Regions from separate parts of the Kitasatospora fiedleri genome, predicted to be linked through region 4. Evidence: riboswitches for the same ligand, from Rfam matches in the RefSeq annotation. Region 4 holds a riboswitch; each other region holds the start of a gene.

Region 1 (7,361 bases), 910 kb from region 4:
CCGCCGCCGCGGTGCTCGCGGTCGCGGTGACCGCCACCGGCGGCTGGCCGGGGGCGTCCCCCGTCCTCTGGTACGCGGTGGCGGCGGGCGTGGTCGGGCCGTTCGCGCTGCTGGCGTTCTACCGGGCGCTGGCGCTCGGGCCGATGGGCGTGGTGTCGCCGCTGGCCACCGTCGGCGTGCTGGTGCCGATCGGCGTCGGCCTGTTCCTCGGCGAACGGCCGGGCGCCGTCCAGGGGTTGGGCATCGCGGTGGCCGTCGCCGGGGTCGCCCTGGCGGGCGGCCCGCAGCGCGGCGGGCCCGCGGTCGGGCGGCGGGTGCTGGTGCTGACGCTGGGCGCGGCGTTCGCCTTCGGGGCGGTGCTGGCCCTGGTCGCGCACGCCAGCGCGGGCGGCGCCCTGCTGCTGACGCTGTGCGTGCAGCGGCTGACCAACGCGGTGGTCGGGGCCGGGATGCTGGCCGCCGCGGCCCGCCGACAGCCCCTCGGGCTTTCGGCGGGCGCCCGGTCGCTGCCCGCGCTGACCGCCGTCGGGGTGGCCGACGTGGCCGCGAACGGCCTGTACGCGGCCGCCTCGCACCTGGGCTCGGTGGCGGTGGCGGCCGTGCTGGCCTCGCTCTACCCGGTGGTCACCGCGCTGATGGCGCGCGGCCTGCTGAAGGAGCGGCTGCTGCGGGTGCAGGTGGTGGGCGCGGGCCTCGCGGTGGCCGGGACGCTGATCCTGGCCGCCGGTTGACGCCCCGTCAGGACGCGTCCGCCCCCGCGCCGCCGAACGCCCGGAGCGCTTGGCGATCCGCCAGTAGCCGATCGCGGCGGCCCAGACCACCACGAACAGGCCGACGATCACGAAGCCGACGTTGTCCAGGCCGAGGCCCGCGATCCAGCCGGTGACGGGGTCGGTCAGGTCGAACTTGTCGTGCAGCACGGCGACCAGCTCGATGGTGCCGATCACGAAGGCCACCGCGATCGACAGCCCGGTGATGGTCAGGTTGTAGTACACCTTGCGGACCGGGTTCGAGAACGCCCACTGGTAGGCGATGTTCATGAACGTGCCGTCCAGGGTGTCGAACAGGCTCATCCCGGCGGCGAACAGCAGCGGCAGGCAGACCACCGCGTACCAGGGCAGGCCGGAGGCCGCGCCGGAGCCCGCCATCACCATCAGGGTGACCTCGGTGGCGGTGTCGAAGCCCAGACCGAGCACCATGCCGACCGGGAACATCTGCCCGGGGCGGCTGATCGAGCGGGTGGCCCGGTTCAGCAGCCGGGCCAGGAAGCCCCGGGCGTCCAGGTGCTTCTCCAGCTCGGCCTCGTCGTACTCCCCGGCCCGCATCGCCCGGAACACCCGCCAGATGCCCAACAGGGCGACCAGGTTGAGCGCCGCGATCAGGTAGAGGAAGGCGCCGGACGCGGTGGTGCCGACGGTGCCCAGCACCTGGTGGGTGGTCGAGTCCTCGTCCATCAGGGTGCCCGCCAGCGCCGCGCCCCCGGCCACCAGGGCGGCCATCAGCACCACCATCGAGGAGTGGCCGAGCGCGAACCAGAAGCCCACCGAGACCGGGCGGCGGCCGTCCGCCATCAGCTTGCGGGTGGTGTTGTCGATCACCGCGATGTGGTCGGCGTCGAAGGCGTGCCGCATCCCCAGGGTGTACGCGGTGACGCCCAGGCCGACGCCGAACACCTGGGTGCCGACCCGGTAGTCGTGCGGCACCACCAGGAACAGCAGCGTCCCGAAGGCCACCGCGTGCAGGGCCAGGATCACCGCCATCAGCCCGGCCGTGCGCAGGGTGTCCTCGCGCCGCCAGCGCAGGGCGGGCAGGACGGCGACCGGGCCGGTCCCGGCCAGGGTCGATTCGGGCGCGGTCATCCGCGGATCACGCTCCAGCACCTCGTGGATCACTTCGTGAGATGCCGTGGCCGGTCTCCTGGCTGACGGGGTGTTGCGCGCCGGCGCCCGGCCTTCCCGGCCGCGGGGCCAGTGGCACGGGGTGGGAGCCGACGACTCCCCGATCACAGTGGCGAGGGCCGCTCCGGACTCCCGTGCCGCGCACTCGGTGGCGGACACGGTGCACCGGCTTCCCGAGCACCACGGCCCGCCCACCGTAGGCCCGCCGCGGGTGCCGCGGCAAGGGCGCACCCGGGCCGGGGTGGCGCAGATCACGCCTGGTCAGCGGCGTGCTGAGCGCGGGTCAGGCCATCCAGAAGAAGACGCAGGTCATCCGCTTCTCCTCCAGCGCCGTCCCGTGGTACTCGGTCGCGGTGTGGATCAGGTTGGCGGTGTAGAGCAGCAGCCGGTTGTAGCGGTGCGGGACGGCCAGGTCCTCGGTGAAGGAGTCCGGCGGGACGAAGCGGGTGCCCAGCGCGTCCACCAGGTTGTTGTGCGGGGCGACCACGCTGTTGCCGCCGAGCCGGCCGCCGGGCAGGCTCTGCCGGTAGAAGCTGGTGCCGCAGCGCTTGGGGACGGCCGGGTTGAGGTACAGCACGGCGGCGTAGCGGCACAGCGAGCGGGAGTCGGTGTGCGGGCGCGGCTCGCACTCCCCGGCGCCCACCACCTGCACGCAGTTGTGGTTGAAGGTGCCGCCCTCGGCCTCGTCCAGCGCCCAGATCCGCGGCGCGCCGGTGGCCTCCCGGACCAGCTTCTCGACCTGCGCCAGCTCCGCCGGCTCCAGGCCGGGCATGGCCCGCAGGCCCGGCCAGGACTCCGGCTTGTGCGGGTAGCCCTCGTCCCAGTCGGTGCGCGCCAGGTGCCGGGCGCGCACCGCGTCCGGGTCCGGAAGGACGTCGTCCAGGACCCAGTAGTCGCGGCCGCGGGTGGGCTTGCGGTACGGCAGGACCGGGAGCGCCGGGGCGGGGCGCCGGTCCTGGAACGGGAGAGCGGGCATGGACCCGACAATAGGAGCGGCGTTCCGGGGCCTCGCCCAAGGCCCGGTCAACCTTGCGTCAAGGCTTGCCCGTGACGCGGCGTCAGGACCGCTGGCAGCGCGGGCACATCGGCACCACCCGGTGCGCCGAAATCGTGCTCCCGTCGATGGGGCGGACGCTAGACGAGCACCAGCCGCGCAAGCGTCCGGCCGCGCCGATCCCGATTGCGGCACGAACCGCTGAACACACCCTGCGCAACCGGACGAACGCACTATGCTGCCCCCACCCAATCCGCACGACATTCACACGATCTGACAGGTTTGAACGGAGTCATCTGCATGGTTCACCGCCGCTCCGGACAGCGCAGCGCCACCGACCCCCTGGAGCCGCTCCTGGAGTCCTGGCAGAAGTCCCTGATCGACCTGGGCTTTCGCAACCGGCTGGTGCACTACCGTCGCGGCGGCAGACAGGCGGGCACGGACATCGTCGCCCCGGAACTGGCGCGGGTGCTGGAAGCGCTGCCCAAGGGCTGCCTGTTCGCCCCAGTGCCGGAGACGAGCCCGGATGCCGGGACATCGGTCGAACCGTTCGGATACTCCGACCTCCCGCTCACGAAGCCGACCGGAGGCCGCCCCCTCGACACACCCGCCTCTCGCACGGGCACCGGCGGGACCCGGCTCGCCCTCCGCACGACCAAGGCGACCCAGGGCGAGCAGGACAGGCACCTCAAGCGCCTGGCCGCCGTCGCACAGGAGAAGTACAACGACTTCGGCCTGTGGGTCCTGCACCTCGGTGTCGGTTTCCTCCAGTGGCGGCCGGCCGCCGACGCCGATCCCGTGTCCTCTCCCCTCCTGCTGGTGCCGGTGCGGCTGCGCAAGTGGAGGGGCGACTCCTTCCTCCTGGAACTCAACGGGGACGAGGAGCCGAGTTTCAACCCGGCGCTAGCCGTCAAGATGGAGGAGATGGGCCTCGAATGGCCCGCCCCGGAACAGATCGACCTCACTGACGCCGTGGCCCTGTTGGAGCAGGTCCGCAGGACCGTCTCGGGCCGCACGGGGTGGCAGGTCAGCGAACGTGTGGTGCTGGACGCCTTCAACTCCAGCAAGGAGGTGATGTACCGGGACCTGCGGGACAACGTGCAGAGGATCCTGGGCAGCCCGCTGGTGCGCACCCTGGGGCTGGGCTCCGGTCCGGCCGACACCGCAGGCTGCTTCGACTTCGATCCGGTGCCGCTCGACCTGATAGACCAGAAACAACCGCCGGAGAGAGCCCCGCTCGTGCTGGACGCGGACTCCTCCCAGCGCCAGTGCGTCGCCGCCGCGATCGACGGCAGGAGCTTCGTGATGGACGGCCCGCCCGGTACCGGCAAGAGCCAGACCATCACCAACATGATCGCCGGGCTCCTGGAGCAAGGGCGCAGTGTCCTGTTCGTCAGCGAGAAGGCCGCCGCGCTGGACGTGGTGCGCAACCGCCTCGAACAGGTCGGTCTGGACGACTACGTCCTCGCCCTGCACAGCAACACCGCCAACCGCAAGCAGGTCGCACAGGAGCTGGGCCGCGCGCTCGCCGCGCCCCGCCGTTCCTTCCCCGCCGCGCGTCGGGACGAGCTCCTCACCGCAGAGGAGCTGCGCCGGGAACTCTCCGGGTACGCCGCCGCGATGAACGAGCACCACGAGGGCATGAATCGCTCCCTGCACGACGTCCTGGGCCGGGTCTCGTTGCTGCATTCCCTGCCGCAGCTCGCCCCGGAACGGGAGTTCGACGCGGTCGGCCTCACCGAGGAACTGCTGCGCGGCATCCTCGACGGCGCGCGGTGGGTTTCCCGGTCTTGGCGGCCCGCGGTGGAGGGCGAGTCGTTCGTCTGGCGCGGACTCGGTGAATCCGGCGGTGAACTGGACGCCTTGGCAAGGGCCTTGGAAGACTTCGCCGGCCTGCGCGGAGCCTTGGCCCCACATGGCCCGCTACTGGAGGCCATGGGCTGGGACGGCCTCTACGACGTCGAGCGTCTGATCAACGCCATCCGGCTGGGTGCCGGTCGGCCCGCCGTCCCCCTGCCCTGGTTGACGACCGAACCGGACCGGATCACTGACGGCATCCGGATGTTCGAACGCCGGCTGGAGGCAGTGGAAGCCTCCGAGCGGAAGGCCCGCGACCTGCTCGGAGCGGGCTGGGCCGAACTCGCGGATCCCCTCGCACCGGTCTCCCCCGAACCCGGACCGCAGGAACGGGCACTGGCGGAGCTCGTCCCGGCCGGCCTGGACCTGGCCGAGGCCACCGCCGTACAGGTCGATGCCCTCACCAACCGGCTGACGGCCGATGCGCGGAACCTGGAACGCGCACTGCAGCAACTCGCCAACGCGGCACGCGTGTACGGCGTCCCCGCGCCGGAGACCTGCGCCCAGGGCCTGCGCTTGGTCCAGCTGACCGGTCTGTCCTTGCCGGAACAGACCCAGAAGCCCCCGGCGCAGTGGCTCACTCCCGCCGGTGCGGCCCAGGCCCGTACCGCCCTGGACCGGCTGTCCGACGCGATCGCCGATCTGCGTGCGGCCCGCGACAAGGCCCGTCGGCAGTTCACCGAGCAAGTCCTGGCGGAGACTTCGCTGGTGGATGTGGCCCAACGCTTCGCCACCGTGCATCGCTCGATCACCGCACGCCTGTCCTCCGCGTGCCGGGCCGATCGTCGTACCGTACGAACCCTGCTGCCGGCGGGTGCCAAATGCACGAAGGCCGTCCTCGCCGCACTGCCGGACGCGGTCGCCTGGCAGCAGGCCCAACAGCGGCTCGAGTACGAGGGCCGTCGGGGCGGGGAGTTCCTCGGCCACTTCTGGCAGGGTGAGGAGACCGACTTCTCCTCGGCGGAGAAAGCGCTCGGCCTGGCCTCACGGGCCACCGAACTCGCTCCGCAGGTCCTGGACCTCGAAGCGTTCCGCTCCCAGCTCGCGCACGGCGGGGAGCCCCGTCCGACGGCCCGCGAGGCCGCCCAACAGGCTGGCGAATCGCTCGCCGCGTGGCGCGACTCGCTGGTCCTGCCGCCCCGCCTGGGCGCGCCCGGCGAGTTGGAGGACGGTTCCCTGGCCGATGCCGTCCGTTGGAGCACCGCCCACCTGCCACCGTTGCGGGAGGCCTCCCGGCTGCTCGCGCACGTCCGTACGGTGTCCGGACACGACGACCTGACCCTAGGGCGGGCACGCGCCGCGGTCACGGCCGCGCTGACCGCCCGGGCCGCCGACGAGGAGTTCGCCGCACACTCCGCCGGAGACGGTGAGCTCCTCGACGTGCTGTACGCCGGCCGCGGCACGAAACGAACCATGCTGGAGCAGGCCTTGACCTGGCTGCGGAGGCTGCGGGAGAACTGCCTACTCGAAGACGGGGTGTTCCCCACCGAGGCGGCCCGGATCCTCCACCGGGCGCTTCCCGACCCCGTGCTGGAGGAGGCCAAGGACTTCTGGAACCGCTCCAGCGCCAGACTGACCGACATGTTCGACGCGTCACGTGAACGTGAACTGCGCGCTGCCCTGTCCGTGACCTCGTCGGCCGAGCTGCTGCTGTCGCTGCTGGACGGCGATCGCGGCGGACCTGACGAGTGGGCCGCCTACCAGCGGGGCCAAGGAGCCCTGGAGAAGGCCGGCCTGGGTGATCTGACCTCCCGTGCCGTCCGAGCCGGGATGACCCCGGAAGACTTCCCGCAGGTGGTGGAGAAATCCGTATTGCACTCCTGGGCGGATCGCGTGGTCCAGCGCGACCCCCGACTGGTGTGGAACCGGGCCGAGGACCGCGACGACAAGGTCGCCGCGTTCCGTGACATCGACCGCTCCCTCGCCGAACACGCCCGGACGCGGGTGGCCCGCGCCTGCGATCTGAACCGCCCCGACGCGCTCAGCAGCCCCGGCACGAGGCTGATCCAGCACGAAGGCAAGAAGAAGATCCGGCACAAGCCCGTGCACGTGCTGCTCCGGGAAGCCGGAGCGGCGGCGCTACGCGTCAAACCCTGCTTCATGATGAGCCCCCTGACGGTCAGCCGGTTTCTGCCGCCGGACCTTGCCTTCGACGTTGTGATCTTCGACGAGGCGTCCCAGATCCTGCCGCAGGACGCGATCAACTGCGTTTACCGGGGCAAGGCCCTGATCGTGGCCGGGGACGAGAACCAGCTGCCGCCCACCGCGTTCTTCACCGCGGGCGAGGAGGAGGACGACGACCCGTACGCCGAGGACGAAGTCCCCCGGTACGAATCGCTGCTCTCCCTCGCCAAGGGCAACGGGATGCTCAAGGAGCTCTCGTTGCGCTGGCACTACCGCAGCCGGCACGAACACCTGATCGCCTTCAGCAACCGGCAGTTCTACCGGGGGCGATGACCACCTTCCCCGGCGCGTTCTCCGAGGGCCCCGACGTGGGCGTGGCCTTCTTCCGGGCCGAGCAGGGCCTGTACCGCTCCGGTGCAGCAGCGCGCAACAACCCCGGCGAAGCCGCTGAGGTCGCCCGCCGCGTCATCCACCACTTCCGCACCCGC
Region 2 (7,361 bases), 6.8 Mb from region 4:
CGGTCGATCTGCCGGTTCGCGCCGTCCGGTTCGCCGACCCAGCAGCCGACGACCTTGCAGGTGGGCGGGTTGCCGCCGGAGATCTGGCAGCTGGCCCAGAGTTCGGGCGGCGCGTCGGCGACCCACTGCTGCCAGGCGCCGAGCACCTGCGGGACGGAGCCGGCCGGGAAGGGCAGGACGAAGACGGTCAGGCCGGGCGCGGGCGGGGTGTCGAAGGTGAACCGGGTGACCACGCCGAAGTTCCCGCCCCCGCCGCCGCGCAGCCCCCAGTGCAGGTCGGGTTCGTGCTCGGCGTCGGCGGTCAGCACGCAGGAGTCGGCGGTGACGACCTCGGCGGCGGTGAGCCGGTCGCAGGTCAGGCCGTACCTGCGGGCCAGCACGCCGATGCCGCCGCCCAGGGTGAGGCCGCCGATGCCCACGGTGGGGCAGGACCCGCCGGGCAGCAGTCGGCCGGCGGCGGCCAGGCCCGCGTAGACCTCGATCAGCCGGGCGCCCGCGCCGACCTCGGCGCTGCCGTCGGGGTCGACCCGGACGGTGTTCAGCGCGCGCAGGTCGATCACCAGGCCCCGGTCGGGGATGCTGTAGCCGAGGTAGCCGTGGCCGCCGCTGCGGGCGGCGATCGGAGGCCGTGGCCGCGCGCCACGTCCAGGCAGGCCCGGACGTCGTCGGCGGAGGCGCACTTGGCGACCGCGCCGGGGAGTTGGCCGTCGTTCAGCTCGTTGAAGCCGAGCCGCGCCGTCCCGTAGCCGGGGTCGGCGGGCAGCACCAGCCGGTCGCCGAGCCGCTGCCGCAGCGCCTGCCAGTCCGGCGGCGCGGCCCGCCACCCGCGCTGGCGGGGCGGGAACGCCCGTACCGAGCCCGAGCCCGAGCCCGGGCCCGCGTCGGCACCGGCGGCCGGACCCGACCCCGGGCGCGCACCCGCACCCCGGTCCTGCGCGCGGGCCGGGGACGCGCCCGCCGCGAGCCCCACCCCCAGTGCTCCGCCCACGGTCAGAAAACGACGACGGTCCATTGTCACGACGCACCTTCCTCCCCCGCGCCGGGCGCACGGAGGCTCTGCGCCGATCGTCACGCCCCGCCCCGCCGCCGCCCGGCCGCGGCCCGCCGGAGTGCGTCCGATGGCCCAGCGCGCGTCCGTGCGCGCACGACGCCCCGCCGGGGTCCGCGCGCCGGGGCTGCCGGTCGGAGCGCCCGCCGGGGCGCCCGCCGACCCGGGCCGGTGAACGCGCCGGGCAGCAGGCACAATCGCCGGTATGCGTACTCTTCTCGTCATCGGCATCGGCGCGGGCGACCCCGACCACCTCACCCTGGAGGCGGTCAAGGCGATCGGCCGCACCGACGTGTTCCTGCTGCTCGACAAGCCGGAGGAGCGGCAGGACCTGATGCGGCTGCGGCGGGACATGATCGCCGAGCACGGCCGGGCCGGGCACCGGGTGGTCGAGCTGGTGGACCCGGCGCGGGACCGGTCGGCGGCCGGGTACGCGGAGGCGGTCGAGGAGTGGCGGGAGCGGCGGGCCGACCTGGTGGAGCGGGCCGTGGCCGAGGAGCTCCCGGACGGCGGGACGGGCGCGCTGCTGGTGTGGGGCGACCCGTCGCTGTACGACAGCGTGACCGCCGTGCTGGACCGGGTCCTGGCGCGCGGGCGGACCGGGTTCGGGTACACGGTGGTGCCCGGCGTCAGCAGCGTCTCGGTGCTGGCGGCCCGCCACCGCACCACGCTGACCCGCACCGCGCGGCCGGTGCGGATCACCACCGGGCGGCGGCTGGCCGCCGAGGGCTTCGGGCCGGGCGCCGAGGACGCGGTGGTGATGCTGGACGGGCAGGCCGCGTTCACCGCCATCGACCCGGCGGGCGTGCACATCCACTACGGGGCGTACCTGGGCACCGAGGACGAGATCCTGGTCTCCGGCCCGCTGGCCGAACAGGCCGACCGGATCGCCGGGTTGCGGGCCGAGGCCCGGGCCCGCAAGGGCTGGATCATGGACAGCTACCTGCTGCGCCGTACCGACGGCTGAACGCCGTCCGGCCGCCGCCCGTCTGCCCGCGCCCTGCCAGCAGCCCGCCCGCCGCCGTCCGTCTGCCCGCGCCCGCCGCCGTCCGCCGCCGTCCGTCCGTCCGTCCGCGCGTCCCACGGACCGGACAGCTGCCGGACTTCGCACCGGAGAACGCCCGGTCCGTTCTACACTGGCCGCGCAACTGGTTCGCCCTGTCCGCCAGGCAGGGCGTCGCAAGAGGGAACCCGGTGGGAATCCGGGACTGCCCCGCAGCGGTGAGTGGGAACGACCGCCGTCATACGCACTGGGTCCGGACGGACCTGGGAAGCGACGGCCAGTAGGTGCCCGGGAGCGTCGAGCCTCCCCGGGCGGGCCCGCGAGTCCGAAGACCTGCCCGTTGCCCGGGTGCGACCGTTCGCGCCCGGTGACCGGTGACCTCGAGGGCGGGTCGGTACGGACACCAGGCGGGCAGGCGCGGTCGAGCGCGGCACCGCCCGGTCTCGGCACCCTCCGCGCCTCCTGCGCACCGGACCCAGGATCAAGGCTCGCGAGGAGAGTCCCCTTGACTGCGAAGTCCGTAGCCGCGGCAACCGTTCACGGATACCCCCGCCAGGGCGGGAACCGGGAACTGAAGAAGGCGATCGAGGGCTACTGGCGGGGCACCGTCACCGCCGACGCGCTGCACTCCACCGCCGCCGAACTGCGCTGCGCCAACTGGCGGCAGCTGGCCGGCGCCGGCATCACCGAAGTCCCCACCGGGGACTTCTCGTTGTACGACCACGTGCTGGACACCACGGTCGCCGTCGGCGCGGTCCCGCCCCGGCACCGGGCCGCGTACGAGGCCGACCCGCTGGACGGCTACTTCGCGATGGCGCGCGGCACCCAGCAGGTGGCGCCGCTGGAGATGACCAAGTGGTTCGACACCAACTACCACTACCTGGTGCCGGAGTTGGGCCCGGACACCGCGTTCGCCGCGCACTCCGCCAAGCAGGTCGGCGAACTGCGCGAGGCACTCGGCCAGGGCTACCGGGCCCGCCCGGTACTGCTCGGCCCGGTCACCTACCTGCTGCTCGCCAAGCCCGCGCCCGGCGTGGCCGCCGACTTCGAACCGCTCACCCTGCTGGACCGGCTGCTGCCGGTGTACGCGGAGCTGCTGGCCGACCTGCGGGCGGCCGGCGCCGGGTGGGTGCAGCTCGACGAGCCCGCGCTGGTGCAGGACCGCACCCCGGCCGAGCTGAACGCCGCCGCCCGCGCCTACCGTGAGCTGGGCGCGCTCACCGACCGCCCCAGGCTGCTGGTCGCCTCCTACTTCGACCGGCTCGGCGAGGCGCTGATCACCCTGGCCAAGGCCCCCGTCGACGGCCTGGCGCTGGACTTCACCGGCCCGGCGGCGGGCAACCTGAGCGACCTGGCGGCCGTCGGCGGCCTGCCCGGCAAGCGGCTGGTCGCGGGCGTGGTCGACGGCCGCAACGTGTGGATCAACGACCTGGAGACGTCCCTCGCCACCCTGGCGACCCTGCTCGGCCTGGCCGACACGGTGGACGTCGCCCCCTCCTGCTCGCTGCTGCACGTCCCGCTGGACACCGCCGCCGAACGCGACCTCGACCCGCAGATCGGCCGCTGGCTGGCCTTCGCCCGGCAGAAGGCCGCCGAGACCGCCCTGCTGGCCCGCGCCCTGCGCGAGGGCACCGCCGCCGTCACCGCCCAACTGGCCGCCAACCGGGCCGACCTGGCCTCCCGCGCGGCCTCCCCGATCACCCGCGACCCGGCGGTCCGGGCCCGGGCCGCCGCCGTCACCGAGGCCGACACCCGCCGCGACGCCCCGTACGCCGTCCGCGCCGCGGCGCAGAAGGCCCGGCTCGGACTGCCGCTGCTGCCCACCACCACCATCGGCTCCTTCCCGCAGACCGCCGAACTGCGCTCCGCCCGAGCCGAGTTGAACGCCGGACGGATCGACGCGGCGGACTACCGCAAGCGGATGGAGGCCGAGGTCCGCGAGGTGGTCGGCTACCAGGAGCGGGCGGGCCTGGACGTGCTGGTGCACGGCGAGCCCGAGCGCAACGACATGGTGCAGTACTTCGCCGAGCAGCTCACCGGCTACCTGGCCACCCGGCACGGCTGGGTGCAGTCCTACGGCACCCGGTACGTGCGTCCGCCGGTGCTGGCGGGCGACATCTCCCGTCCGCACCCGATGACGGTCGACTGGTACCGCTTCGCGCAGGACCTCACCGACCGCCCGGTCAAGGGCATGCTGACCGGCCCGGTCACCATGCTGGCCTGGTCGTTCGTCCGCGACGACCAGCCGCTGGCCGACACCGCCCGGCAGGTCGCCCTCGCCCTGCGCGACGAGGTGGCGGACCTGGAGGCGGCGGGCGCCGCCGTGATCCAGGTCGACGAACCCGCGCTGCGCGAGACGCTCCCGCTGCGGCGCGCCGGCTGGCCCGCGTACCTGGACTGGGCCACCGACGCGTTCCGGCTCACCACCTCCGGGGTCCGCGCCGACACCCAGGTCCACACCCACATGTGCTACGCCGAGTTCGGTGACATCCTGCGCGCCATCGAGGAGTTGGACGCGGACGTGATCTCGCTGGAGGCCGCCCGCTCGCACATGCAGGTGGCGCACGAGCTCGCCGAGGCGGGCTACCTCGCCGAGGTCGGCCCGGGCGTGTGGGACATCCACTCCCCGCGCGTCCCCTCCTCCGAGGAGGCGCTGGCACTGCTGCGGGCCGGGCTGGCCGCGATCCCCGCCGAACGCCTCTGGGTCAACCCGGACTGCGGCCTGAAGACCCGCGGCTGGACCGAGACCCGGGCCTCGATCGACAGCCTGGTCACCGCCGCCCGCACCCTGCGGGCAGAACTGGCCGACTGACGTCCCGCCCGCGACGGACGGGGCCGGAACGGCCGCGCCGACGGGCCGGAACGCCGACGGGCCGGAACGCACCTGACGTGGTGCGTTCCGGCCCGTCGGGCACGCCGCTAGGGGCGGCGGGGGCCGCCGTGGCGGCCGGCTCGGCGGTGCGGGCCGGCTTGGGCAGCAGGAGCCGCTCGGCGAGGTGGCCGAAGAGCAGGCCGAAGGACAGCCAGAGGGTGAGCTGGATGGCCAGGGCCGCGACCCGGAACTGCCAGAGCAGGGTGGCGGAGAAGTCCTCGGGGACTTCGTTGATCGCGGGCAGCAGGACGTACCCGAGACCGATCAGCACGGCGTAGCCGAGCCCGGCCACGACCGTGGCGTTCCAGTTGCCCAGCCGCGGGGCGAGCTGCTTGCCGGCCACCACGGCGGCGACGGCGAGCAGCACGCTCAGCAGCATCATCAGGAAGTACAGGGTGGTGCGCTTGCCGATGGTGTCCGGGTCGCCCACCGACGGCGGGTTGGCCGGGTACTTGAGGAACGGGACGAGGTAGACGGAGGCCAGCGCCGCGCCGGAGAGCAGCAGGGCGGTGGCCCGGGGGCCGAAGCGGCCGGTGCGGCCGAGGGCGAAGCAGTACGCGAGGGCGGCGATGCCGCCGAGCGCGATGCCGTAGACCAGGATGCCGGTGGCCAGGCCCGCGGTGGACTGGAGGGTCCGGCTGACCAGTTCCTCGCCGTGCTCGTGGCTGTGGGAGTCCTCGAAGGCGATCGCGGCGTCCACCCGGGGTTCGCCGAGCAGGTAGGCCACGATCAGGGCGAGGACGCCCGCGCCGAGCCCGGCGAGCATGCCGCGGACCAGCAGGTTTCTGACGATGTGGGAGTTCATGTGCGCAGGTGCTCGTTTCTTCTGCCGGGCGGGTCAGTGGCAGGGGAAGCCGAGCAGGTGCCGGCCGTCGTGCACCCACTCGTGCACGCTCTCGCCGGAGACGAGCGAGGTGGCGCCCTGCTCGGCGCCGACGAAGTAGAGCAGGGTGAGCAGCAGGATGCCGAAGAAGACCGCCCAGGGCGCGATCGCCTTGACGGAGAGGGGGGTGATGGCCGGCGTGGCGGCGGGCGCTATGGGGTGAGCCATGGCGGTGTGACCTCCTTGCGGGAACTCGCGTCCCGTGTCGTGTGGAGCAGGGTCGACGGAGGCGGGTCTGACTTCCCGTCGGCCGACTGGGCGGCTCCGGGTTCACAGTGGCGCGACCGTGCCGGGCTCTCACCGGACTTCCACGCACCGTCGTTGATGTGGACTTGTTCGCCGAGAAGGTACCGTTCCCGGGCGGGCCCCACCAGGGGCGCGGCACGCCATGCTACCAATGCGTGCACGAATGGTCCCCGGGAGGGAGGCGCTGTGGAGCTCCGGGTGATGTTGGTCGCACCGGCACCCGCCGGGTCGACGGCGGGCCGCCCCCGACGCCCGGGCGGTGTGCGCACGGTCGGCGCACGTCGAGTGGCGCGCGTACGGCCGGTGGGTGTCCGGCCGGTGGTCGGCATGACGGCGGGCGGCATGACGGCGGGCGGCATGACGGCGGGCGGCGCGGCGGCGGGCGGCCGGACGGTCCGGGTCGCGCTGATCGCCCCGGCGCTCGGCGCGGAGCTGCGCGAGGCGCGGTTCGGGGACGACCGCCCGCTGACGGAGGCCGAACTGGCCCCGGCCCGCGCCCTCGCCGCGCCCCGGGCCGACCGCGTGCTGTCCGCGCCCTCCCCGCGCTGCCGGCAGACCGCCGGGCGCTGGGCCTGGTTCCGGACGCCGTCGAGCCCGCGCTGGCGGACCTGGACGCGGGCGCCTGGCGCGGCCGTCCGCTCGCCGAACTCGCCGCCGCCGAACCGCGGCCGCTCGCCGCCTGGCTGTCCGACCCGGACTTCGCCCCGCCCGGCGGCGAGTCCGTCACCGCCCTGCTGGCCCGGGTCGGCCGCTGGCTGGACGCCCTGCCCGCCGACACCGGCCACCTGCTGGCCGTCGCCGAACCGGCCGTCGTCCGGGCCGCCGTGGTGCACGCCCTGGCCCTGCCGCCCGCCGCGTTCTGGCGCCTGGACGTCGCCCCCCTCACCGCCACCCACCTCAGCGGACGCGCCGCCCGCTGGAACCTGCGCTGCGGCACGGCCCTGGCCGCAGATACCTGACTGACCGTCAACTCCCTTGCTCACAGAAGCGGTGACGGCCCTCGGTCACCGTACCGGGCATTCGGCCGCACACCCTTTCCCGCCGGCCCGCACGGCCCGACCGCCCGCCTGGCGCGCCGCCACCCCCGCGCCACCCGGCGCGGCAGGTCAGGCGGTGCGCCCGGTGATCGACCCCGCGATCGCACCGGATCGGCCGGATCGGGCCGGTGCGCCTCCGACCGCCCCCGAACCGTGACCTGACCGCGCGTCAATTCCCGCTTCGGTGCCGTATTGTCGCCGTCCTCAGCCGTCCTCAGCCGGACGCGGCCGTACCCGCCGTTCCGGGCGGGGGGACGTCCGGGCGGGGGGAC
Region 3 (7,361 bases), 5.3 Mb from region 4:
GCCCCACTCCAGCGCGTAGTGGCCGGGGCGCAGGGTGTCCGGGGTGGCGGTCAGCACCACCCGCCCGGGCCCCAGCGCGTGCACCTTCACCTTCATCGGCGCGGGCCCGAACGCCCCGCGCGCCGGGTCGGGGCGCACCACCCGGTCCGACACTCTCCGGCCGAGCAGCAGGAAGGCCGCCGCTCCGGTTCCTGCGGCGGCGGCTGCGACGACGGCGGCGGTTCCCCAACGCATGGCGGTCTCCCGGGTCCTGGCGGTCCTGTCCTCCCAGTCCACCTGCCCGCAGGACGGACGGCGAATCGGGGCGGCGCGGCGGGTGACGGGACGGCGCGGTCGTCGCACCCGGGATTGACCGGGCGCGGACGGCCTTCAGGTCCGGCGCTTCGCTGCCGTACGCGGTCCGATGGCGACCGCCCGGTCGGATCGTGGGTGGTCCGGCCGGTGAGGCAGCCGGGATCTGCCGGTCCGTCGGGCAGGAGCGGCAGGGCCGAGGCCCGCGGTGTGCCGGCGCCGGAAGGGCGGCGGCGGGGGCGCGGGAGGATGTCCGTCCCGGGTCACGGGGAGGGGTCCGGCAGGAGCGGGCGCATGAAGGTGCGTTCGTAGCGCAGGACGCAGCCGCTGTCGTCCCTGATGCGGTCCGCTTCGACGAAATCGGGGTCCTTGCCGAACAGGGTCCGGTACTGCTCGTAGGCTGCGAGGCTGGGGAAGCTGAAGAGGGCGAGCGCCTTGTCGCTGGCGCCCTCCGCCGGCAGGAAGTAGCCGTGGTGCGTGCCGCCGTGCCGGTTGACCAACTCCATCCAGCGGCGCCCGAACCTCTCGAAGGCTTCGATCTGCGCCGGATCGATCACGTACTCCACTACGCAGGTCATCATGCGTCGAGGCTGGCGAGTTGGCGCGCGCGGGCCGTCCCCGCTCCCCCGGGACCAGCCGCTCGCACGCGGAGGCCGAGCCGCCGGCCGGTCGGACGCGGGTTCGGGCGCGGTCTCAGGCGCGGTCGTGGAGGGTGACGTGGTAGCCGTCGGGGTCGGCGAAGGTGAAGGTCCGGCCGAAGGGGCCGTCGATCGGCGCGGAGACGATGGTGTGGCCGTCGGCGGCGAGGGCGTCGTGGACGGTCTGGACGTCGGTGGCGTGCAGCCAGATCGCGGTGCCGATGCCGGGCCGGGCGGCGGAGTCGAGGTCGGTGCCGGGGACGAGCTCGCGGAGGGCGAACGCGATCGGCCGGGTCGCGAAGACGACGGCGTGCGGCGGTCCGGCGGGTGAGCGGACGAGGCCGAGGTAGCGCTCGTAGAACGCCTGCGAGGCGGCGAGGTCGCGGGCCTGCAGCGAGAGGAAGTCGGGGCCGGTGGCGGGCATGGCGGTGCTCCTTTCCTTCGTGTCAGATTCCTGACACGCACCAACGTATGTCAGACTACTGACATGAGTCAAAGCGGCCCCGGCCCCGGCATCGACCTGGACAGCTCACTGGGCTACCTGCTGAAGGAGGCGTCGAGCGTCCTGCGCTCGGCCATGGAGGAGGTGCTGCGGCCGCTCGGCATGACGGTGACGCACTACTCCTGCCTCGAACTGCTGGCCCAGCGGCCGGGCCTGTCCAACTCCGAGCTGGCGCGCGGCGCGTTCGTGACCCGGCAGTCGATGAACGTGCTGCTCCAGAACCTGGAGCGGGACGGCTACGTGACCAGGCCCGCGGAGCCCCCGGTCGGGAAGGCCCTGCCCGCCCGGCTCACCCCCCGGGGGCGGCGGAGCCTGGAGCGGGCCAGCGCGGCGGTCCGGTCCGTCGAGGTCAGGATGCTGGCGGGCATGACCGAGGCCGAGCGGTCGGACGCGCTCCGGAGCCTGCGGAGCATGGTCCGCTCGCTGCGCGACGGCCCGGACGGCCCGGACCACCGGGACGGCCGGGAGGGCGGCGCCGGCGCGCCCGCCGCACACCCCTCCTGAGCTGGCACCTTGCCCCGCCGACCCGCCCGGCGGGGCCCGGTCCGGGGTGTGACCAAACCCTCCGCCGGCTCGGTTGACTGCCCCGAAGCGGGCGTGGTGGGATCTTCGGGCCAAACGGAGGCAAGCAGAGGAAGCCGGTGCGAGTCCGGCGCGGTCCCGCCACTGTGACCGGAACACCCCGCGCGGGGTGACCGGAAGTCAGGAGACTCTGGCCCCCGTTCCGTCGATCCGGGGCGCGGACCCTGAGTGAGGACACAACGCCATGGGGGCAGCCCCGTACCTGGTGGGCGCGGCCGCGGGATACCTCGCGGACGCCCGGTTCGGAGATCCCCGGCGCGGCCACCCCGTCGCCCTGTTCGGCACCGCCGCGGCCCGGCTGGAGCGCAGCCTGTGGCACGACCACCGCGGGGCCGGGGCGCTGCACACCGCGCTCGCGGTCGGCGCGGTCGCGGGCGGCGCGGGGCTGGCCGTCCGGGCGGCGCGGCGCTCGCCGCTCGCGGCGGGGGCGCTGGCCGCCGCGGCGGCCTTCACGGTGCTGGGCGGGACGTCGCTGACCCGGGAGGCCCGGACGATCGGGCGCTCGCTGGCGGACGGCGACCTGGCCGGGGCCCGGGAGCGGCTGCCGCACCTGTGCGGGCGCGACCCGTCCGGCCTGGACGAGCGGCAGGTGGCCCGGGCGGTGGTCGAGTCGGTCGCCGAGAACACCGCCGACGCGGTGGTCAACGCCCTGGTGTGGGGCGGCGTGGCGGGCGTGCCGGGGCTGCTGGCCTTCCGGGCCGTCAACACGCTGGACGCGATGGTCGGGCACCGGTCGGCGCGCTACCGCCGCTTCGGCTGGGCCGCGGCCCGGCTGGACGACGTCGCGGGCTGGCCGGGCGCCCGGCTGACCGCGCTGCTCACCGTCGCCGCGTCCGGCGCGCCCGGGCGGACCTGGCGGGTCTGGCGGCGGGACGGCTCCGCGCACCCGAGCCCCAACGCGGGCCAGGCGGAGGCCGCGTTCGCGGGCGCGCTGGGCGTCCGGCTGGGCGGGACGCTGCGCTACGGCGAGCGGGTCGAGCACCGGCCGGTCCTCGGCGCGGAGCTGCCGCCGGTCGGCGCCCCCGACATCGAACGGGCCTGCCGCCTCTCGCGCCGGGTCGGCGCGCTCGCCCTCGCCACGACGCTCGCCGCGCGGGCCGTCCTGGCCGGGCGGCGCGGGTGAACCCGAGCGCGCGGCGCGCGCGGGCGGGGCGACCGGCTCCGGCTCCGGCCCGTTCCGGCGGACCGCCCGCCTCCGTCCGTCGTTTCCCGCGTCCCGTCCGGGCCGCTGCGCCCTCCCCTCTTCCCCTCCGTTGTGAAGGAGTCCTGCCGTGAACGGCGCGCTGCTGGTGGCCGGTACGACCTCGGATGCGGGGAAGAGCGTGGTGACGGCGGGGATCTGCCGGTGGCTGGCCCGGCAGGGGGTGCGGGTGGCGCCGTTCAAGGCGCAGAACATGTCGCTGAACTCCTTCGTGACGGTCGACGGGGCGGAGATCGGGCGGGCGCAGGCGATGCAGGCGCAGGCGGCGGGGGTGGCGCCGGAGGCGGCGATGAACCCGGTGCTGCTGAAGCCGGGGGCCGACGGGCGCAGTCAGGTGGTGCTGCTGGGGCGGGCGGTGGCGGAGGTCGGGGCGCTGGACTACCGGGAGCGCAAGCCCGTCCTGCTGGAGCGGGCGCTGGAGTGCCTGGCGGACCTGCGGTCGCGGTTCGACGTGGTGGTGTGCGAGGGCGCGGGCTCCCCGGCGGAGATCAACCTGCGGGACCGGGACATCGCCAACATGGGGCTGGCCTCGGCGGCCCGGCTGCCGGTGGTGGTGGTCGGGGACATCGACCGCGGCGGGGTGTTCGCGTCGATGTTCGGGACGCTGGCGCTGCTGTCGCCGGACGACCAGTCGCTGGTCGCGGGGTGGCTGGTCAACAAGTTCCGCGGGGACGCCCGGCTGCTGGCGCCGGGCCTGGAGATGCTGCGGCAGCTGACCGGCCGCCCGGTGCTGGGGACGTTCCCGATGCTCCAGGGGCTGTGGCTGGACGCGGAGGACTCGCTGGACCTGGCTTCGGTCGCGGCGCGCCCGGCGGCGGGCGCGCCGGTGGGGGCGCAGGTGCTGCGGGTCGCGGTGGTGCGCTTCCCGCGGCTGTCGAACTTCACGGACGTGGACGCGCTGGCGCAGGAGCCGGGCGTGCTGGTGCGCTGGGCGACCCGCCCGGAGGAGCTGGCCGACGCCGACCTGGTGGTGCTGCCGGGCACCCGGGCCACCGTCGCCGACCTGGCGTGGCTGCGGGCGCAGGGGCTGGCGGAGCCGCTGGCGGCCCGGGTCGCGGCGGGGCTGCCGGTGCTGGGGGTGTGCGGCGGGTACCAGATGCTGGGGCGGGAGATCGTCGACGAGGTGGAGTCGAAGGCCGGTGCGGTGGACGGCCTGGGGCTGCTGCCGACCCGGGTGGTGTTCGGCGCCGAGAAGGTGCTGGCCCGGCCGTCGGGGGTGGCGCTGGGCGAGCGGGTGGAGGGGTACGAGATCCACCACGGCGTGGTGGCGGTGGAGGGCGGCGAGCCGTTCGTCGCGGACGCCGCCGGCCGACCGCTGGACGGCTGCCGCACCGGCGCGGTGTGGGGGACGACCTGGCACGGCGTGCTGGAGAACGACGCGTTCCGGCGGGCGTTCCTGGCCGAGGCGGCCCGCGCCGCCGGGCGGTCCTTCGTCCCGGCGCCGGACACCTGCTTCGCCGCCGCCCGCGAACAACGGCTGGACGCACTGGGCGACTTGGTCGCGGAGCACGCCGACACGGACGCGCTGTGGAAGCTGATCGAGAACGGGGCACCGGCGGGTCTGCCGTTCGTGCCGCCCGGGGCTCCGGCCCCACTGGAGATGGGGAGTGCCAAGTGACCGAGGCCCGTTATCCGTTCACGGCGATCGTGGGCATGGACGACCTGCGGCTGGGGCTGCTGCTGAACGCGGTCTCGCCGGCCGTGGGCGGGGTGCTGGTGCGCGGCGAGAAGGGGACCGCGAAGTCGACGATGGTGCGGGCCCTGGCGGGGCTGCTGCCGTCGATCGACGTGGTGGCGGGCTGCCGGTTCGCCTGCGACCCGGCGGCGGTGGACCCGCAGTGCCCGGACGGGCCGCACCAGGGGGCGGCGGGTGCCGAACGGCCCGCGTTCCTGGTGGAGTTGCCGGTGGGCGTCTCCGAGGATCGAGTGGTCGGCTCGCTGGACCTGGAGCGGGCGCTGGCCGAGGGCGTGAAGGCGTACGAGCCGGGCCTGCTGGCGAAGGCGCACCGCGGGGTGCTGTACATCGACGAGGTGAACCTGCTCCAGGACCACCTGGTGGACCTGCTGCTGGACGCGGCGGCGATGGGCCGCTCGTACGTGGAGCGCGAGGGCGTGTCGGTGCGGCACGCGGCGCGGTTCCTGCTGGTCGGGACGATGAACCCGGAGGAGGGCGAGCTGCGCCCGCAGCTGCTGGACCGGTTCGGCCTGACGGTGGAGGTCGCGGCGACCCGGGACGCGGACGAGCGCGCCGAGGTGGTGCGCCGGCGGCTCGGCTACGACGCCGACCCGACCGGCTTCGCGGCGCGCTGGGCCGACCGGGAGCGGGAACTGGCCGAACGGATCACCGCCGCCCGGGAGTTGCTGCCGCAGGTGGAGCTCTCCGACCTGGCGCTGCGTCAGATCACCGCCGTCTGCGCGGCGTTCGAGGTGGACGGCCTGCGGGCGGACATCGTGATGGCGCGCACGGCGGTGGCGCTGGCCGCCTGGGCGGGCCGCACCGAGGTGCGGGAGGAGGACGTCCGCACCGCCGCCCGGCTGGCGCTGCCGCACCGGCGGCGGCGCAACCCGTTCGACGCGCCCGGGCTGGACGAGGAGCAGTTGGACCGGACGCTGGCCGAGCACCGGCCGGAGGAGCCGGAGGAGCCCCAGGGCCCGCCGGAGGACGACGGCCCGGACGGTGGCCCGGACGGCGGCGGACCGGAGAACGGTGGCGGCCCGGACGGCGGCGACGGCGGCGACGGCGGCGGGCCGGACGGCGGTGGCGGCGCGCCGGAGCCGTCCGGTCCCGACGACCTGCCCGCGCAGGAGGGTCCGACCGAGGCGCCCGCCCCGCCGCGGCAGCGCCCGGGCGGCGGGCGGGAGTCGGCGCCGGTGGCGTCCGAACAGCCCTACCGGACGCGGCTGTTCAAGGTGGACGGGACGGGACGGGGCGCGCAGGGTCGCCGCTCCCCCGCCGAGACGGACGCCGGGCACACCATCCGGGCGCGCCGCCCGCGGGGCCGGCTCTCCCGGCTGCACCTGAGCGCGACGCTGCGCGCGGCGGCGCCGCACCAGGCGGCGCGCGGGCGCAGCGGCCGGGCGCTGGTGCTGCGCCGGGACGACCTGCGCGAGCAGGTCCGCCGGGGGCGGGAGTCGAACCTGGTGCTGTTCGTGGTGGACGCCTCGGGGTCGATGGCGGCCCGGCAGCGGATGACGGCCGTCAAGGGCGCTGTGCTGTCGCTGCTGATGGACGCCTACCAGCGGCGCGACAAGATCGGCATGGTGACCTTCCGGGGCGCGGACGCGGAGCTGGCACTGCCGCCGACCTCCTCGGTGGAGGTGGGCGCGGCCCGGCTGGAGCAGCTGCCGACCGGCGGCCGGACGCCGTTGGAGGCGGGCCTGCTGCGGGCGCACGAGGTGCTGCGGGTGGAGCGGCTGCGCGACCCGGACCGGCGTCCGCTGCTGGTGGTGGTGACCGACGGCCGGGCCACCGGCGGCAAGGACGCGCTGGCGCGGGCCCGCCGGGCGGCCGGGCTGCTGGCCGCGCAGGGCGTGGCCGCGGTGGTGCTGGACTGCGAGTCCGGCCCCGTCCGGCTGGGCCTGGCACGCGAGTTGGCGGCGCACCTGAACGGTGACGCGGTGAGCCTGGAGGAACTGCGGGCCGAGGGCGTGGCCTCGCTGGTGCGGGAGACCCGGACGACCATGACGACGATGCGAAAGGCGGCGTGAGCGACATGCCCAAGGGAGTGGCGGAGAACGTCCCGGACGACGGGCTGACCACCCGGCAGCGGCGGACGCTGCCGATCACGGCGGTGCACACCGGGCCGGGCAAGGGGAAGTCCACGGCGGCGTTCGGGATGGCGCTGCGGGCCTGGAACCAGGGCTGGCCGGTCGGGGTGTTCCAGTTCGTGAAGTCGGCCAAGTGGAAGGTCGGCGAGGAGAACGCGCTGCGGGTGCTCGGCGAGTCCGGGCAGGGCGGCACGGTGGCCTGGCACAAGATGGGCTCGGGCTGGTCCTGGGTGCAGCGCGACATCGAGTCCTCCGAGGAGGCGGCCCGGGAGGGCTGGGAACAGGTCAAGCGGGACCTGGCGGCCGAGACGTACCGGTTCTACGTGCTGGACGAGTTCACCTACCCGCTGCACTGGGGGTGGATCGACGTGGCCGAGGT
Region 4 (7,361 bases):
CGGAGGAGGAACGGCTCGCCACCGACCTGCGGGCCGCCCTCGCCGACGAGGCGTGCGGCCCCGCGGTCGCGGCGGAGGAGGTGGTGGAGGCGAGCCGGAACCATCCGGACGTCGCCCGGGCGCTGGTCGCGCTGCACCGCCGCTACCGGGAGGCCGTCACCCGGGTCGCCGAACTCGACCACCCGGGGGGTGCCGCCGCGGCGCTGGTGCCCGCCGAACCCCACGACCAGGTGCGGGACTTCTTCTACGCGCACCACAACCACATCGCGGTCCTCGACGCGGAGGCCGAACGCACCGCCGCCGCCCTCGCCGCGGACCCGAGCGGCCGCACGGCCGCGCTGGTGGCCAGGTTCGGCGAACGGCACGGGGTGCGGGTGCTGGACGCCGACCCGGGCGACCGGGCCGAGATGCGCCGGTTCGACCCGGCGAGCGGCACCCTGCGCCTGTCGCCCTGGCTGGCGGACGGCCAGCGGGCCTTCCAACTCGCCACCCAGCTCGCGCTGCTGGAACACCGCCCGCTGCTCGACGCCCTGGTCGCGGCGGCCGAACCGGCCTTCACCTCCGCGCAGGCCGCCGACCTGGCCAGGATCGGTCTCGCCAACTACTTCGCGGGCGCCCTGCTGATGCCGTACTCCGCCTTCCACACGGCCGCGGAGGAGGTGCGCTACGACATCGAACTGCTCCAGGCACGCTTCGGCGTCGGTTTCGAGACGGTCTGCCACCGGCTCTCGACCTTGCAGCGCACCGGCCGACGGGGCGTGCCGTTCTCGTTCCTGCGCGCCGACCGGGCGGGCAACATCTCCAAGCGGCAGTCGGCGACCGACTTCCACTTCTCCCGGCTGGGCGGCACCTGCCCGCTCTGGACCGTCTACGAGGCGTTCTCCGCCCCCGGGCGGATCCTCACCCAGGTCGCCGAGATGCCCGACGGCAAGCGCTACTTCTGGATCGCCCGGACGGTGACCCACGGCGGCCACGGCCACCGGGCGCCCCGCAGCGAGTTCGCCGTCGCCCTCGGCTGCGAACTGCGCCACGCCCACCGTCTGGTGTACTCCGAGGGGATCGCCCTCGACGGGGGGCGGGCCGCGACCCCGATCGGCCTGGGCTGCCGGATCTGCGAACGGACCGACTGCGCCCAGCGGGCCCGCCCCCCGGCCGCCGGCCGGCTCGTGGTGGACCCGGACCGGCGCACCCGGGTCCCCTACCCGGTGGCCGACGGGGAGGAGTACCCGGGAGCCGGGTGAGCCCGGCGGCTACACGGAGGCCGGCACCGGCCGCTGGCCGGGGCCGTCGTAGGAGGCGAGCGGGCGGATCAGGGCGTTGTGGGCGAGCTGTTCGATGATGTGGGCGGTCCAGCCGGTGATCCGGCTCATCACGAAGATCGGGGTGAAGACGGGGGTGTCGAAGCCCATCAGGTGGTAGGCGAGGCCGGCCGGGTAGTCGAGGTTGGGGTGGATGCCCTTGCGCTCCAGCATGGCCTCGCGCAGGGCGGTGTGCAGGGCGGCCAGCCGGGTGACCTCCGGGTCGGCGGACTGCGCGACCAGCCGGTCGAGGGCGGCCTGCATGATCGGGACGCGGGAGTCGCCGTTCTTGTAGACGCGGTGGCCGAAGCCCATGATCTTGCGCTTGGAGGCGAGCGCCTCGTCGAGCCAGTCGGCGGCGCGGTCCGGGTCGCCGATCTCCTCCAGCATGTGCATCACCGCCTCGTTGGCGCCGCCGTGCAGCGGACCCTTGAGGGCGCCGATCGCGGCGGTGACGGCGCTGTAGAGGTCGGAGAGGGTGGAGGTGACCACCCGGGCGGTGAAGGTGGAGGCGTTGAAGCTGTGTTCGGCGTACAGCACCAGGGAGATCTCGAAGCAGCGCACCACCTCGGGGGCGGGCACCGCGCCGAAGCACATGTGGAAGAAGTTCTCGGCGTACCCGAGGTCCGGGTCCGGGGCGATCGGTGACAGGCCGCGGCGGCGGCGCTGGTCGGCGGCGACGACGGTGGGCAGTTTCGCCAGCAGGTTCAGCGACTTGGCGAGGGCGGGGGCCGGGCGGCCGTCGTCCTCGGTGGGGTCCTCGGCGCCGAAGAAGCTGACGGCGGTGCGCAGCACGTCCATCGGGTGGCAGGTCTCGGGCAGCTTGGCCAGCAGTTCGGCGGTGGTGCGGTCGAGCGGGCGCAGCGCGCTCTCGCGGGCGCGGAACTCGCGCAGCTGGGCCGGGTCGGGGAGTTCACCGTGCCACAGCAGGTGGGCGGTCTCCTCGAAGGAGCGGTGGGCGGCCAGCTCCTGGACGGGGTAGCCGCGGTAGGTGAGGGAGTTGGTCTCCTGGATGACGGTGGAGATCCCGGTGGTGTCGACGACGACACCGGCGAGGCCGCGGTGGACCCCGGGCGTGGTGGCGGGCATGGGTGAACCTCCGGTGCGTCAGGTGCCGGGCGGCAGGGTGAAGTCGAAGACGGCCGAGTCGAAGGCCGCGTACTCCCGGTAGCCGAGCAGCTCGTACAGCCGGGAGCGGGTCTGCATCCGGGGCAGCAGGGACTCCTGGGTGCCTTCGGCGGCGATGGTCCGCAGGCCGTCCTCGATCGCGCCCATCGCCAGGCGCAGCAGGGTGACGGGGTAGAGGGCGATGTTGTAGCCGAGGTCCGTCAGGGTGCGGGTGTCCAGCAGCGGGGTCTTGCCGAACTCGGTGAGGTTGGCGAGCAGCGGTACGTCCACGGCTTTGCGGAACGCCTCGTACTCGGAGAGGTCGGCCAGCGCCTCGGGGAAGACCGCGTCGGCGCCCGCGTCGACGTAGGCCTTGGCGCGGGCGATCGCGGCGTCGAGTCCTTCGACGGAGCGGGCGTCGGTGCGGGCCATGAGCAGGAAGTCGGGGTCGCGGCGGGCGTCCACGGCGGCCCGGATCCGGCGCACCATCTGCTCGCGGGGGGTGACGGTCTTGCCGTCGAGGTGGCCGCAGCGCTTGGGGTTGACCTGGTCCTCCAGGTGGAGGCCGGCGACGCCGGCGTCCTCCAGGAGTTGGACGGTGCGGGCGGCGTTCATGGGTTCGCCGAAGCCGGTGTCGGCGTCGATGAGCACCGGCAGGTCGGTGGCGCGGGTGGTCTGCTGGGCGCGCTGGGCGATCTCGGTGACGGTGGTGAGGCCGATGTCGGGCAGGCCGAGGTCGGCGGCGAGCACCGCGCCGGACAGGTACGCGGCCTCGAAGCCCAGATCCTGGATCAGGCGGGCGGAGAGCGGGTTGATCGCGCCGGGCAGGCGCAGCAGCCGGCCGGAGGCGAGCTGTTCGCGGAAGGCCCGGCGGCGCTGGGCGGGGGTGGTGCGGGTGTGCAGCATCAGAACAGGCCCTTCGGCAGGGTCGCGTCGAAGGCGCGCACCGCTTCGGTGTCCACGGCCGGGAACAGCTCGCCGAGGTCGGCGGCCCCGAGTTCGGCGAGGCCGTCGGCGGCGGCCAGGAAGCGGTCCTGGTCGGCGGGGGCGACGACGTCGGCGGCGAGGGTGCGGAACTTGCGCTGGTAGGCGGGCCGGTCGAAGGGGCGGGCGCCGGCCGGGTGGGCGTCGGCCACGCCCAGCTCGTCCTCGACCACCGAGCCGTCGTCCAGCGTGATCACCACGCGCCCGCCGAAGGCCCGGCGCTCCGGGTCGGGGTCGTGGTAGCGGCGGGTCCACTCCGGGTCCTCGACGGTGGTGATCTTGCGCCACAGCGCGACCGTCTCCGGGCGCCCGGCCCGCTCGGGGCGTAGGAGCGCTCGTGGTGCCAGCCGCCGTCCTCCAGGGCGACGGCCAGGATGTACGGGATCGAGTGGTCGAGCGTCTCGCGGCTCGCCGTCGGGTCGTACTTCTGCGGGTCGTTCGCGCCGGAGCCGATCACGTGGTGGGTGTGGTGGCTGGTGTGCAGGACGACCGAGCGGACCCGCTCCAGCGGGCCGGCCTTCTCGCGCAGCCGCCGGGCCAGGTCGATGATCGCCTGGGCCTGGTACTCGGCCGAGTACTCCTTGGTGTAGGTGTCCAGGATCGCGCGGCGCGGCTCGTCCGGCCCCGGCAGCAGCACCCCGTAGTCGGCGGACGGGCCGTCCAGCATCCAGGCCAGGAAGCCGTCCTCGCCCTCGTAGACCGGCGACGGCGAGGTCTCGCCGCGCATCGCCCGGTCCACCGCCTCGATCGCGACCTTCCCGGCGAACGCGGGGGCGTACGCCTTCCAGCTGGAGATCTCGCCCTTGCGGGACTGCCGGGTGGCGGTGGTGGTGTGCACCGCCTGCTGGACGGCCTGGTAGGTGACCTCGGTCGGCAGCCGCAGCAGCGCCCCGAGGCCGCAGGCGGTGGCCGCGCTCAGGTGCGCGACGTGGTCGATCCGGTGCGCGTGCAGGCAGATGCCCTTGACCAGGGCGACGTGCACCTCGTACGCCGCGACGACGCCCCGCAGCAGGTCCGCGCCGGTCCGGCCGGTGTGCTGGGCGACGGCCAGCAGCGGCGGGATGTTGTCGCCGGGGTGCGAGTAGTCGGCGGCCAGGTAGGTGTCGTGGAAGTCGAGTTCGCGCACGGCGGTGCCGTTGGCCCAGGCCGCCCACTCCGGGGAGACCCGGGTGCCGCTGCCGAACACCGAGGCGCCGGGCGCGGCCGGGCGGTGCGCCAGGGCCTGGGCGCGGGCCACCGCCACCGGGCGGCGCAGCAGCGAGGCGACGGCCACCGACGCGTTGTCGATCACCCGGTTGACGGCCATCCGCACGCTCTCCGGCTCCAACTCCTCGGTTCCGGTGGCCACCGAGGCCAGCTTCCAGGCGAGTTGCTCCTCGCGCGGGAGGCGGTCGGCGCTGGGGTGGACACGGACGCGGTGCTCGATCACGGGACTCCTCGGAGGCGTCGGCTGCTGGGGTTCGCATGATCGAGACTGCCGGTCGCACCGCGGGCGGTCCAGCAGGCCACACTGCGGAATCCGCACCCGGCGGACCTGCGAATCGGCGAATCCTGCGAAGAACCGGAGGCGCACCGCCGACCGGGGCGTCCGTCGGCGGGGTGCGTGCGCCCTTGACCCGGCCTTCGGCGCCTCGCCATGATGGGCCGTCATGTTTCCTGACTCCGCCGTCGGGGGAAGTCCGGTCCGAATCCGGCGCTGACCCGCAACGGTAGGCCGTCGACGGCTGTCGACGGCGAGCCCGATCACCCGGTGGCGGAGGTGTACGTCCACTCCTCCCGTCGTGGTCTGCGGGTCGGAGCTCCGAGGGCTGCGCCGCCGCGCGCCATCTCCTCCGGGCCCCGCGCGCAGGTTCGGAAAGGCTCTCCATGACCGTGCTCCGCCGCCCCCTGCGCCTGCTCGCGATACCGGCGCTCGCCCTCGCGGCCACGCTCCCCGCGGCCGTCCCCGCCCAGGCCGCCCCGGTCCCCGCCGGCACCGCCGCCCTCCGGCCGGACGCCGCCGCTGCGGGCTGGCTGGCCCGCCAACTCGTCGACGGCGACCACTTCGAGACCGTCTTCGACGGCACCGCCTACCCCGACCAGGGGCTGACCATCGACGCCGTGCTGGCCTTCGCCGCCTCGCACAGCTCCGACGAGGCCGCCGCCCGTGCGACCGCCTGGCTCGCCCGGCCGGAGAACACCGCCGGCTACCTGGGCGACGGCACCATTGAGGCGTACGCGGGCGCCACCGCGAAGCTCCTGCTCGCAGCCGAGGTCCGCGGCGTGAACCCGGCCGCCTTCGGCGGTGTCGACCTCCCGGCCCGGCTGCGCTCCTTGCAGACGCCCAGCGGCCGGTTCTCCGACCGCTCCCAGTGGGGCGACTACAGCAACTCCTTCGGCCAGTCCCTGGCCGTCATCGCCCTCACCCGCACCCCCGCCGGGGCCCCGGCCGCGGCCGTCGACTTCCTGGCCGGCAGCCAGTGCGCGGACGGCGGGTTCCCGGTCTCCTTCGGCCAGGCCGCCTGCACCGCCGACCCGGACGCCACCGCGCTCGCCGTCCAGGCCCTCGCCGCCACCGGACGCGCCGCGAAGGCCGCCGCCGGACTGAACTGGCTGAGCGCGCACCAGAACGCCGACGGCGGGTTCGCCGCGGCCGGGGCCGCCGCCTCCAACGCCAACAGCACCGGGCTCGCCACCGAGAGCCTGCTGTCCTCCGGCCGCCTCGTGGCCGGGCTCAAGGGCTGGGGCGCTCTGGTCAAGCTCCAGCAGGGCTGCGCCGCCGGTTCGGCCGTCCGGGGCGCGGTCGCCTACGACGCCACCGGCTTCGACCCGGGCAACGCCGCGCGCGCCACCGCCCAAGCCGTCCTCGGGCTCTCCGGCACGCCGCTGGTCTCCCTCTCGGCCCGCGGCGCCCGCCCCACCGCACCTGTCCTCGCCTGCCCCGCGGCCCACTGAACACCCTGACCGGCCGACCTTCGGAACCAGGAGCACCTCCATGAGCGACACCCTCACGCCCACCCGTCCGGCCCGCCGCACCCTCGGCTCGATCGCCGCAGCGGCGGCACTGACCGCCGGCCTGCTCGGCGTCTCCGCCGTCCAGGCCCCACAGGCAAAGGCCGCGGCCTGCTCCGGCACCACCGGCGTCACCGTCGTGGTGGACTTCACCGCCGTCGGCGGCGGCATCCAGACCGGCTGTGCCCCGGGCGACCCCGCCAGCGGCCTCGCCGCGCTCACCGGCGCCGGATTCTCGTACGCGTTCCACCCGCGCTACCCCGGCTTCGTCTGCACGATCAACTCCCTGCCGACGACCTGCACCAACCCGACCGGCAGCGCCTACTGGTCGTACTGGCACGCTCAGCACGGCACCGCCTGGACCTACAGCAGCCTCGGTGCGGGCAGCTACAACCCGGCCCCCGGCGAGGTCGAGGGCTGGTCCTTCGGCGCGGGGCCCAGCCGGGCATCACCGCCCCCTGAACCGGTGACGCCGGTGCCCCGACCCTCGTCGAGAGGGCCGGGGCACCGGCGTTCCGCTCAGCGGGCGGACGTCCGCGCGCGTCGGAGCAGCCGGGCGGCGAACAGGGCCGTGACGGCCGCTGCTGCGGTGAAGAGCACGGTGTTGCCGACCACCCCCACCGAGGTCAGCCAGCCCGGATCGCTGCCGTCCGGCAGCACGGTGTCGGCGAACAGCCCGCCGACCCCGGTCGCCGTACCGCGCAGCAAGTAGACGCCCCCCACCGCGACGAGGCCGACCGGCAGGGTCAGCACCGTCGCCGCCAAGTAGTACCGCCCGTTCCCGCTCAGCCCGCCGAGCGCCGCCAGCGCCCCGACCAGGGCCACGTAGCAGGCCCCCGGCCATGTCGACCGTCCCATCGGTTCCCCCTCCGTCGCTTCGGTTCCCGGGCGGCGCGATCCCTTCCCGGGAGAGGTGTTCCCACTGTCTGCCCGACGCGCGGTCAGCTGCCGTAGCGGAGCGAGACCGTATCGCCGACGTTG

The links. Region 4 has a riboswitch for cobalamin ahead of QMQ26_RS02245 (prenyltransferase/squalene oxidase repeat-containing protein). Riboswitches for the same ligand answer to the same signal wherever they lie in the genome.
Region 1: linked by a shared signal. The riboswitch ahead of QMQ26_RS06455 (HoxN/HupN/NixA family nickel/cobalt transporter) and the one ahead of QMQ26_RS02245 (prenyltransferase/squalene oxidase repeat-containing protein) in region 4 are both predicted to bind cobalamin.
Region 2: linked by a shared signal. The riboswitch ahead of metE (5-methyltetrahydropteroyltriglutamate--homocysteine S-methyltransferase) and the one ahead of QMQ26_RS02245 (prenyltransferase/squalene oxidase repeat-containing protein) in region 4 are both predicted to bind cobalamin.
Region 3: linked by a shared signal. The riboswitch ahead of QMQ26_RS25965 (cobalamin biosynthesis protein) and the one ahead of QMQ26_RS02245 (prenyltransferase/squalene oxidase repeat-containing protein) in region 4 are both predicted to bind cobalamin.

Annotation. Positions count from the first base shown of each region.
Region 1 covers NZ_OX419519.1:1,321,675-1,329,035, forward strand. Annotated here, with positions in the region: gene QMQ26_RS06450 (DMT family transporter) at 1-731, shown strand, start outside; partial or broken gene QMQ26_RS06455 (HoxN/HupN/NixA family nickel/cobalt transporter) at 756-1,859, opposite strand; cobalamin riboswitch at 1,891-2,098, opposite strand; gene QMQ26_RS06460 (DUF6445 family protein) at 2,182-2,874, opposite strand; gene QMQ26_RS06465 (DUF4011 domain-containing protein) at 3,193-7,206, shown strand; gene QMQ26_RS06470 (AAA domain-containing protein) at 7,203-7,361, shown strand, end outside.
Region 2 covers NZ_OX419519.1:7,226,444-7,233,804, reverse strand. Annotated here, with positions in the region: gene QMQ26_RS32885 (FAD-binding oxidoreductase) at 1-563, opposite strand, end outside; gene QMQ26_RS32880 (hypothetical protein) at 557-988, opposite strand; gene cobF (precorrin-6A synthase (deacetylating)) at 1,254-2,015, shown strand; cobalamin riboswitch at 2,181-2,406, shown strand; gene metE (5-methyltetrahydropteroyltriglutamate--homocysteine S-methyltransferase) at 2,557-4,863, shown strand; partial or broken gene QMQ26_RS32865 (CbtA family protein) at 4,979-5,728, opposite strand; gene QMQ26_RS32860 (CbtB domain-containing protein) at 5,762-5,974, opposite strand; partial or broken gene QMQ26_RS32855 (histidine phosphatase family protein) at 6,410-7,011, shown strand.
Region 3 covers NZ_OX419519.1:5,698,568-5,705,928, reverse strand. Annotated here, with positions in the region: gene QMQ26_RS25985 (alpha/beta hydrolase family protein) at 1-234, opposite strand, end outside; gene QMQ26_RS25980 (NIPSNAP family protein) at 555-872, opposite strand; gene QMQ26_RS25975 (VOC family protein) at 985-1,353, opposite strand; gene QMQ26_RS25970 (MarR family winged helix-turn-helix transcriptional regulator) at 1,417-1,935, shown strand; cobalamin riboswitch at 2,037-2,166, shown strand; gene QMQ26_RS25965 (cobalamin biosynthesis protein) at 2,198-3,136, shown strand; gene QMQ26_RS25960 (cobyric acid synthase) at 3,285-4,832, shown strand; gene QMQ26_RS25955 (putative cobaltochelatase) at 4,868-6,922, shown strand; gene cobO (cob(I)yrinic acid a,c-diamide adenosyltransferase) at 6,928-7,361, shown strand, end outside.
Region 4 covers NZ_OX419519.1:408,667-416,027, reverse strand. Annotated here, with positions in the region: gene QMQ26_RS02265 (short-chain fatty acyl-CoA regulator family protein) at 1-1,241, shown strand, start outside; gene QMQ26_RS02260 (bifunctional 2-methylcitrate synthase/citrate synthase) at 1,251-2,387, opposite strand; gene prpB (methylisocitrate lyase) at 2,406-3,311, opposite strand; partial or broken gene QMQ26_RS02250 (MmgE/PrpD family protein) at 3,311-4,818, opposite strand; cobalamin riboswitch at 5,039-5,158, shown strand; gene QMQ26_RS02245 (prenyltransferase/squalene oxidase repeat-containing protein) at 5,256-6,323, shown strand; gene QMQ26_RS02240 (hypothetical protein) at 6,364-7,092, shown strand; partial or broken gene QMQ26_RS02235 (hypothetical protein) at 7,322-7,361, opposite strand, start outside.